3 regions of the Nocardia sp. NPDC058633 genome follow, and region 3 is predicted to be linked to each of the others. Evidence: riboswitches for the same ligand, from Rfam matches in the RefSeq annotation. Region 3 holds a riboswitch; each other region holds the start of a gene.
The links. Region 3 has a riboswitch for cobalamin ahead of ACFWUR_RS21250 (FecCD family ABC transporter permease). Riboswitches for the same ligand answer to the same signal wherever they lie in the genome.

Region 1 (3,270 bases), on a different contig from region 3:
CGCCGATCGGAATCTCCGCCGGTGCGAAGACGGTTCGCGCCACGGCGTCGACCCACACCAGGAAGATCGCCCCGGCCAGCGCGGCGACCGGCACCAATCGGCGATGTCCCGGCCCGACGAGCAATCGCGCCGCGTGCGGCAGCACCAGCCCGACGAACCCGATGGCACCCGCGGCACTCACCAGTACCGCGGTGACCAGCGCGGTGATGCCGAACAGCACGATCCTGACCCACCGCACCGAGATCCCCAGCGAGGCGGCGGCACTCTCGCCGAAGGCGAACGCGTCCAGCGCGGACGCCTGCGTCCAGCACACCGCGAGTCCGGTCAGCGTGACCGAGCCGCACACCAGCACATCGGTCCAGTCGGTGCCCGACAGCGAACCGAGCAACCAGAACAGCACGCCGCGGGTCTGTTCGGCGTCGGCGGAGGAGATCACGATGAACGAGGTCAGCGCCGAGAACAGTTGGGTACCAGCCACTCCGGCCAGCACGACCCGCGAGGTGCCGCCACCGGTGCCCGCGGCGAGCAGCATCACCAGCGTGAACGAGAGCAGCGCCCCGCCGAACGCCCCGGCCGACAGCGAGACCGCGCCCGCGCCCAGCCCGAGCACCACCACGGCCACCGCCCCCGTCGAAGCCCCTGAGGAGATGCCGAGGACGAACGGGTCGGCGAGCGGATTGCGCAGCAGCGACTGCATGATCGTGCCGCACAGCGCCAGCCCCGCCCCGCACACCGCGGCGAGCAGAGTGCGCGGCAGCCGCAGCTCCCAGACGATGCCCTCCTTGATCCGGCTGATCCGCGCCTGCCCGATCCCGAGGTGCTCGAACACCACCGCGTACACATCGCGCACCGACAGGTCCGCAGGCCCGAAGGTGATACCGATCGCGATCGACATCACCAGCAGGATCGACCCGACCAACAGATATCCGGCCAGCGCCGCCCCGGATCCGCGGCGTGGCCGGGCCTGGGTCAGCGTGCCCATTCCCATTGCTTCACCGCGGCGGCGACCTTCTCCACGCCGTCGATCGTGCGAATCGAGGGGTTCAGGTCGGCGCCGTTGACCACGATGTAGCGCTTGTCCCGCACAGCGGTGAGGCGCTGGGTGACCGGATTGGATTCGAGGAACGCGATCTTGCTGTCGAGGGCGTCACCGGCGATCTTGCGCCGGCTCAGATCGGCGAGTACGAGGGCGCGCGGATCGCGGTCGAGCACGCTCTCCCAGCTCACCTGCGGCCATTCGTCGGTGGTGTCGGCGAACACATTGGTCGCCCCGATGGAGTCGGTGATGATGCCGGAGGCCCCGCAGCAGCCCGCCAGGTACGGGGTGGCGGTATCGGCGAACCAGAACGCCAACGAGACCCCGGCGGCCCGCACCGACCCGGTGGCCGCGGTGAGTCGCCGCTGAAGTTCGGTGACGAGCTGTTCGCCGCGGTCGCGAACGTCGAAGATCGCCGCGAGGTCGCGGATCTCCTGATACACCGAGTCGATGCGCAGCGGCTCGGTGCGCGCACCGTCGGAGTTCACGCTCTCGTCGGTCTTGCCGTCGCAGTCGGTGGGCGAGAGGTAGGTGGGCACACCGAGGTCGTCGAACTGCCGGCGCTCGGCGACGCCGCCGGGACCGAGGGTGCCGCCGAAGGACGCGGACACGAAGTCGGGTTCGGTGTCGAGCACCACCTCGAAGGACGGCTTGTTGTCGGCCAGCCGAGGCACTGTCGCGTTCGCCTCGGCGAGGTTCGCCCGGACCGGATCGGTCCAGGTGGCGGTGCCGACCATCCGGTCGGCCAGGCCGAGCGAGAGCAGGATCTCGGTGGAACCCTGGTTGAGCGAGACCGCGCGTCGCGGCGGGGCGTCGACGGTGACCGCCCGGCCGCAGTTCTGCAGCGTCAGCGGGAAACCGATTGCGCCGGGCCGAGTTCCGTCGACGGGGTCGGCTTCGGTCGAGCAGCCGAGGGCGAACAGCGTCGCCGTGGTGGTGAGGACGGCACCGAGGTGCCGGAGGGAAATGCGCATGCGGCGCCGAACTCCTTCATCAGGGCCCAGTCGCGGAGCCGAGAAATTCATCGAACTCGATCGGGAGTATTCGGGCTGCGGTCGTCGAAGACCGTCACCGTTGCGCGTCAGCCCCGGATTCACACCGGGTTCCCTCGCCGATCGTGGCCGTATCGACGGCCGCCCACACTGTATCCGTACCGGGCCCCAACGGTGACCGACGTCAGCGCAGCAGTGCGGTGACCTCGTCGTCGTCGAGTTGATGGAAGTCGTCGTAGGCCAGGCCGACGCCGCCGAGATCGATCGGGGTCCACAGGCAGACGAGTTCGTCGCATTCGCGTTCGACCCGGCGGGCCGCCTCCGGCGAGGACACCGGCATCGCCACCACCAGCCGATCGGGCCGCTGCGCGCGCGCCACCCGGCACGCGGCCACCACCGTCGCGCCGGTCGCCATCCCGTCGTCGACGAGCACCACCGTGCGCCCGGCCAGGGGAATCGGTTCGCCGTCACGCAAGACCGCTCGGCGTCGACGGAGTTCGGCCCGCTCGGCCTGTTCCACCGCGTCGAACGCCTCGGCACTCACCCCGCTGCGATCGACGACCTCCCGATTGAGGACCAGCAGTCCGCTCTCCCCGAGCGCGCCCATCGCCAGCTCCGGCTGCCACGGCAGCCCCAGCTTGCGTACCAGCAGCACATCGAGTTCCCCGCCGATCGCCGCACTCACCGCCGCCGCCACCGGCACACCCCCGCGTGGCAGCCCGAGCACCAGCGGGCGGGTAGCCCGCAGGTGCTCGAGGGCCGTGCCGAGAGCGCGGCCCGCCGCCGCGCGATCCGGGTACACCATCGTCTCGAACGCTACTCCGGCGCGGGCGCCTCGGAAATGGTGAAACGACGCAGCGACAGGCTGGGGTTGGCGGTGCGCACCTCGGCCAGCCGCGCGAGGTCGACGGTGGCGGTGAGCACGCCCGGCTCGTCGCCGAGGTCGGCCAGCACCGTCCCCGCCGGATCCACGATCATCGACGCGCCCGCGCCACGTGGCGCGCACTGATCGGCCGCCGCCACATACACCGTGTTCTCGATGGCACGGGCCCGCAGCAGGGTCGTCCACTGGTCGACCTTGGCAGCTCCCGGAATCCACTGCGCGGGGAGCAGCAACACATGGGCGCCCGCTGCCGCGACACGCCGACAACCCTCCGGAAAACGCAGATCGAAACAGGTCTGCATGCCGAAGATCACACCGTCGACCGTGAACGCGGCGGGCGCGACGATCGGTCCGGCGGC
Region 2 (3,270 bases), on a different contig from region 3:
ACGCGGGCTGTTCGGCGGCACGCAGCGGCAACAGCTCACGCAGGGCGGGCTCGTCGACCTGGATGATCCGCGCGCCCTGGGCTTCCAGGTCGACGGTCTCGTCCCGGATGGCGAGCGCGACCTGGCGGGCCGACTCGCCCAGCGGCTGGTCGTCGCGGACGAACGACCACGCCAGGATGGTGACCGGGCCGGTGAGCATGCCTTTGACGGGCTTGGTGGTCAGCGACTGGGCGTAGTTGATCCACGACAGCGTCATCGGTTCGGGCCGGGTGACGTCACCGAACAGGATCGGCGGGCGCACGCAGCGGGTGCCGTAGGACTGCACCCAACCCGCCTCGGTGACGGCGAAACCGTCGAGCAGTTCGGCGAAGTACTGCACCATGTCGTTGCGCTCGGGTTCGCCGTGCACCAGCACGTCGAGACCGAGCCTTTCCTGCAGGGTGATCACGTCGGCGATCTCGGCGCGCATCCGCCGCACGTACTCGGCCTGGTCGATCTCACCCTTGCGTAGTGCGGCGCGGGCCAGCCGGATGGTCGAGGTCTGCGGGTAGGAGCCGATGGTGGTGGTCGGCAGTACCGGCAGGTCGAGGTGATCACGCTGCCGCGCGCGGCGCTCGTCGGCGGGGGAGCGGGCCAGGTCATTCTCGTCGAGCGCGGTCAACCGGGCCCGTACCTGCTCGTTGTGTAGACGCGGGTCGCTGCGGCGTGAGTCGGCGGCGGCGCGGGCCGCGGCCAGTTCGTCGGCGACGGAGTCGACTCCCGCGGTGAGCGCGGTGGCCAGCACTCGCACCTCACCGACCTTCTCGATGCCGAAGGCCAGCCACGAGCGCAGGCGCTCGTCCAGTCCGGTCTCGGGGGTCAGCGAATACGGCACGTGCAGCAGCGAGCACGAACTCGACACCGCCACCGCGTCGGCACTGCCGAGCAGGGTGCCCAGGGTGCCGAGGACCGCGTCGAGGTCGGCGCGCCAGATATTGCGGCCGTCGACCACGCCGGCCACCAGCAGCTTGCGGGCCAGGGCGGGCAACGCCGCGACCGCCGAGACATCGGCGCCCGCGGTGAAATCGAGAGCGACACCCTCGATCTCGGTCTCGGCCAGCACCGCCAGGGCGGCATCGGGGTGCCCGAAGTAGGTGGCGACCAGGATCGCGGGCCGGTTCAGCGCGGCCGACAGCGCGCTGTAGGTCCGGCCGACCAGGGCCAACTCTGCCTCGGTGAGGTCGGTGACCAGCACCGGCTCATCGATCTGTACCCATTGCGCACCCGCATCCGCCAGCTGGGCCAGCAGGTCGAGGTACAGCGGCACCAGCTCGGGCAGCCGCTCCAGCGCGGCACCGTCGGCGGCCTTGGCCAGTTTCAGGAAGGTGATCGGACCGATCACCACCGGCCGTGCGGGCAGGCCGAGCTCGATCGCCTCGTCGAGTTCGGTCAGCAGCTTGCCGGGATGCAGCGAAAAGGTGGTGGCCGCGTCGATTTCGGGCACCAGGTAGTGGTAGTTGGTGTCGAACCACTTGGTCATCTCCAGCGGGGCGACCGTGTCGGTGCCGCGCGCGGCCGCGAAATAGCGGTCGAGCGGATCGGCGATCCCGGCGACGCGCGGCGGCAGCGCACCGAGCAGCTCGGCGGTGTCGAGCATCTGGTCGTAGTAGGAGAAGGTGCCCACCGGCACCGAATCGAGTCCCGCCGCGGCCAGTTCGGTGAGCTGGGCGCGGCGTAGCTCTCGGCCGACCGCGTGCAGGTGCGCGGCATCGACACGGCCTGCCCAGTAGGACTCGGTGGCGCGCTTGAGTTCCCGGTTCGGGCCGACTCGCGGCAGGCCGAGAACCGTTGCGGTGAAAGGGGTGTGCGAAACAGTCACGGAGATTCTCCAGTGTCGTGCAGGGAGAGCCGTCGCCTTTTCGCGGGCACACGTCACCGGTGGCCGGACGGAGTCGCGCAGGCACGACAGGTCGGCATCGATGGTCCGCGCGCCCGATCCACGAGGCGGTGGCCGCCGGATACGGCGTATCCGGCACAGTCGGCAGGTCTTCGGACTCGCGGGCACCGGTCGTGTGATCGACCGACCTACTGGCCGTCGCTTCCCAGGCGTGCAGCCCAGTGCTGATGACGGCGGTCGTTCCCGCTCACCGCTGCGGGACAGTCCCGGATTCTCACCGGGTTCCCTCTCACCCGGTGCGGAACATGATCCGCACCCGGGTTTCGACGCCTCCGCGGGAGGTCGGGGCTCCGACTCTTCCACCGCGCAGGCGAACCAGCTGCGTCACCGAGCATAGGCCCTCGGCGCGAGCCGCCACCACCGCCCCGTCGCGAACATGGCCGTGACCTGCGGTTGCGTTGGGACCGTCCGGGGCGCACCGCGAGCGGTTCCCAGCGGTGAGATGTGACGGCCTGATGAACGCAACTTCGCAGGTGGGCGGGTGTGCGGTGTGAAGATTGCTGCGAAGCAACCTTGCGTGTCCTGGCTCGGCTCGTGGCCGGGTACCGTAGGCCAATGTTCTCGAAAGTCTTGGTCGCAAATCGTGGTGAGATCGCTATCCGTGCCTTCCGCGCGGCCTACGAACTCGGCATCGGAACGGTCGCGGTGTTCCCGTACGAGGATCGTAATTCCGTGCACCGCCTCAAGGCGGCCGAGTCCTACCAGATCGGCGAAGAGGGTCATCCCGTTCGCGCGTATCTGTCGATCGAGGCGATCATCGACGCGGCGGTTGCGGCGGGCGCCGACGCGATCTACCCCGGCTACGGCTTCCTGTCGGAGAACCCCGACCTCGCCGCGGCCTGTGCCGCCGCGGGCATCACGTTCATCGGCCCCACCGCCGAAATCCTCGAGATGGCGGGCAACAAGGCCACCGCCATCGCCGCGGCCAAGGCGGCCGGGCTGCCGACGCTGAAGTCCAGCGAGCCCTCGGCCGATATCGACGAATTGCTCACCGCGTCGGCCGAACTCGAGTACCCGATCTTCGTCAAGGCCGTCGCCGGTGGTGGCGGTCGCGGCATGCGCCGAGTAGCCGCACCCGAGCAGTTACGCGAATCGATCGAAGCGGCCTCGCGCGAAGCGGAGTCGGCCTTCGGTGATCCGACGGTGTTCCTCGAGCAGGCGGTGGTGAATCCGCGCCACATCGAGGTGCAGATCCTGGCCGACCAGCACGGCAATGTGATGCACCTGTTCGAGCGGGACTGCTCGCTGCAGCGCCGCCACCAGAAGGTGATCGAGCTCGCGCCCGCGCCCAACCTGTCACCGGAACTGCGCGAGCAGATCTGCGCCGACGCGGT
Region 3 (3,270 bases):
ACGGCGGCAAGGGCAGTGGTGGCCAGGATCGGGCCGTACTTCTTCATCGTCGCGCCTCTCGCGGGGTGATCAACAGGTGGTCATCGCCGGTCACCGGGTGCCGCACGCGCGTCGCGTCGACCCCGAACACTTCGCCGACCACGTCGGGGGTCAGCGCCTGCGCCGGTGGGGCGGGCGGTCGAGTGGAGCCGTTGTGCAGCACGATGATCCGATCGCAGTAGCGGTCGGCCAGGGACAGATCGTGCAGGGCGGCGACGACAGTTCGGTCCAGGCTCCGGATCAGGGTGAGCAGTTCGAGTTGATGGGTGACGTCGAGGTGGTTGGTCGGTTCGTCGAGGAGCAGGACGGGGGTGTTCTGGAGCAGGGCCCGGGCGAGCAGAACCCGCTGACGTTCGCCGCCTGACAGTTGCCGCACCTGTCTGCCCGCGAAGCCGGCGAGATCGACTGCCGCCAGAGCTTGTGCCACGCGCTGCTGTTCGGGCGCGGCGCCGAGACCCCACGGCGGCAGATAGGGGGTCAGCCCGAGGGCGACCACTTCGCCGACCAGCATGTCGGCGGGCGGGTCCTCGTCCTGCGCCACCGATGCCACCGTCGAGGCGCGCCGCCGGGGCCGCAGAGCGTGCAGATCCAGCCCGTCCACGAGCACCCGGCCGTGCTCGGGCCTGTGGACTCCGGCCAGTACCCGCAGCAACGTCGACTTGCCGCTGCCGTTGGGCCCCACGATGCCGACGATCTCGCCAGGGCTGATCGAAAAGTCGGCGCCGACAACGATATTGCGTCGGCCGATCGCGCAGGTGAGTGTGTCGGCTCGCAGTGCGCCTGGCCTGCCCATCGTGGTTCGGCCGCTCGACGGTGACGCCGTGGCCGATATGACGCCGGGCAGCCCAGCCGAGCCAGGCATCGTCGAGGGCGACGTCACCGGCGAGTCGGACTCCGTCGCAGGTGAGTCGGTCTCCGGGGGTCGAAGGTCGCGGTTATGGGCCGCGTGGTCGGGAGCGATCCGGTCGAGGGTGTAGATGGTGTCGTCCGGGGTGAGCCGTGGTTGTGGTGTCTCGCTGTCGGCATGGCGGCCCGTCGTCCGTCGCCCGAATACGCGTAGATAGCTGCTCATGACGCGCCGAACTGGTAGCGGCGTCTGCCCATCAGGAGGAGGAAGATGGGGGCGCCGATGAGGCCGGTGAGCACGCCGACAGGGATCTCGGTGGGGCGGACCAGTATTCGGGCCGCGGCGTCGGCGACCACCAGGAACAGCGCACCGCCCAGCGCGCAGGTGGGCAGCAGGTTGCGGTGGCGGGGACCGACGATCATCCGCGTGGCGTGCGGGACGACGAGGCCGACGAACCCGATGCCGCCCGACACCGCGACGAGGACGCCGACGAGCACCGCGAGCAGCACGAACAGGCCGATGCGCAGGTGCCCGACCGGGACGCCGACCGACGACGCGGTGTCCGCGCCGAGGGTGAGCGCATCGAGCCAGCCCGCTGTCGCCCACAGGATCGCGCCGCACACTACGACGACCGTGAAGGGCAGGGCGAGGGTCGTCCAGTCGGCGCCGGCGAGACTGCCGAGCAGCCAGAACAGCACCGACTCGGCTGCCGCGGGATCGGTGCTGCGAAACACGAGGAAGCTGCTGCATCCGGCGAAGGCCGAACCGAGTACGGTGCCGGTGAGTACCAGCCGCAGTGGGGTGAGACCGCCCTGGGCCAACGCGATCAGCAGCACCAGGGTCGCGGCTCCGAACGCGCCGAGCAGCGCACCGCCGGACAGCGCCCAGATACCCGCGCCGGCGAACAAGCCGGAGGTGATCACCGCGGCCGCGCCGACTCCGGCACCCGAGGAGACACCGAGCAGGAACGGATCCGCCAGAGGGTTGCGCACCAGCGTCTGCATCGCCGCACCGGCCAACGCCAATCCGGCGCCGACCACCGCCGCCAGCAGGGTGCGCGGGACCCGGAGTTGCCAGACGATGGTGTCGATGCCGAGGTCGGTGGCCCTCGCGCCGGTGAGCCGCGCGAGGAGGGTGTCCAGCACCGCGGACACCGGCACGATCTCCGCGCCGAATCCGGTGGCACCGATCATGGCCGCCGACAACAACGCCCCGAGTAGCGGTAGGGCGAGCGAGATCCGAGCACGGATCATCGCGAATTCTCCACAGGCAAGGCGCGGCCCTTTCAGAGGGTGCCCCGGCAAGGGAGGTCTGACTTTCGCCGTGCGGCGATCACAGTGGCGCGACCGTTCCGGAGTTACACCGGATTCCCACACCCACCGGGGATGACGCCCAGACTGTAACGCGGCACTCGGTGCCATCGCGGAGCCGGGCCCTTCGAATCAGGCGAATGTTAATGGTGTTCGGCGGCGATCGCGGTTGCTTGAATTCGTCCATGTACCGACCGAACACCTTTCGACCCGGCCTTTTCGGCCGTGCCACCGCCGCACTTGTCGCGATGGCCACCGTCGCGACGCTCGGCCTGACCGGCTGCGCGCAGGGCAACGGCGCGCCGGTCGGCACCCCCGACACGCCGCTGCCGACAGAGATTCCGCCCGGGACCACGCTCGTCGTCGCCGATCAGCAGGAACGCCTGCAATCGGCGCTGCGGCTGTCCGGCGAGCTGGACAAGCTGCCGTTCGAGATCGAGTTCGCGAATTTCGTCGGCGGCCCGGCCATCCTCGAGGCGTTCCGGGCGGGCGCGGCCGACGTCGGCCAAGTGGGCGATGTACCGCCGATCCACGCGCTGGCCGCAGGCCAGGACGTCCCCATCATCGGGTCCTACCAGACCAACCCGCAGGCAATGAAACTCGCTGTCGCGCCGGGTCTTTCGATCGAAAAACTCGCGGATCTGAAGGGCAGGAAGATCGCCTACGCCGAGGGCACGGCTCAGCAGGCCGCGGTGCTGAAGGCGCTCACCAAGGCGGGCCTGACGCCTACCGAGGTGGAGCTGGTCCGGCTGCAACTGGCCGAGTTCCCCGACGCGGTGCGCACCGGACAGGTCGACATCGCGCCGCTGATCGAACCCAATGTGACACGGTTCTTGCGCACCCCGGGTGCCTCGCTGATCCCGGATTCGGAAACCACGGGCATCTACAGCGGTCTCGCCTTCCTGTACGCGCGCCGTGCGGTGGTCCAGGATCCGGCCAAGGCTGCCGCGACCCGCGCACTGGTCGGCGCGTTCGTGCGGGCCTGGCAATGGACCAACACCCACCGTGCGGAGTGGGCGAGCCGGTATTACGTCGACAGTCAGAAGGTCAGTGGCGACGACGCGAAGCGGATCG

Region 1: it holds a riboswitch for cobalamin, as region 3 does, so the genes downstream of both, ACFWUR_RS16630 (ABC transporter substrate-binding protein) here and ACFWUR_RS21250 (FecCD family ABC transporter permease) in region 3, are expected to answer to the same signal.
Region 2: it holds a riboswitch for cobalamin, as region 3 does, so the genes downstream of both, metE (5-methyltetrahydropteroyltriglutamate--homocysteine S-methyltransferase) here and ACFWUR_RS21250 (FecCD family ABC transporter permease) in region 3, are expected to answer to the same signal.

What each region holds. Positions count from the first base shown of each region.
Region 1 is NZ_JBHXRA010000011.1:119,470-122,739, forward strand. Features, by position in the region: gene ACFWUR_RS16625 (FecCD family ABC transporter permease) at 1-988, opposite strand, end outside; gene ACFWUR_RS16630 (ABC transporter substrate-binding protein) at 970-2,010, opposite strand; cobalamin riboswitch at 2,054-2,190, opposite strand; gene ACFWUR_RS16635 (phosphoribosyltransferase) at 2,213-2,833, opposite strand; gene ACFWUR_RS16640 (carbon-nitrogen hydrolase family protein) at 2,845-3,270, opposite strand, start outside.
Region 2 is NZ_JBHXRA010000001.1:465,421-468,690, forward strand. Features, by position in the region: gene metE (5-methyltetrahydropteroyltriglutamate--homocysteine S-methyltransferase) at 1-1,858, opposite strand, end outside; cobalamin riboswitch at 2,002-2,199, opposite strand; gene ACFWUR_RS02080 (pyruvate carboxylase) at 2,492-3,270, shown strand, end outside.
Region 3 is NZ_JBHXRA010000015.1:189,897-193,166, reverse strand. Features, by position in the region: gene ACFWUR_RS21260 (ABC transporter substrate-binding protein) at 1-47, opposite strand, end outside; gene ACFWUR_RS21255 (ABC transporter ATP-binding protein) at 44-1,111, opposite strand; gene ACFWUR_RS21250 (FecCD family ABC transporter permease) at 1,108-2,139, opposite strand; cobalamin riboswitch at 2,173-2,297, opposite strand; gene ACFWUR_RS21245 (ABC transporter substrate-binding protein) at 2,382-3,270, shown strand, end outside.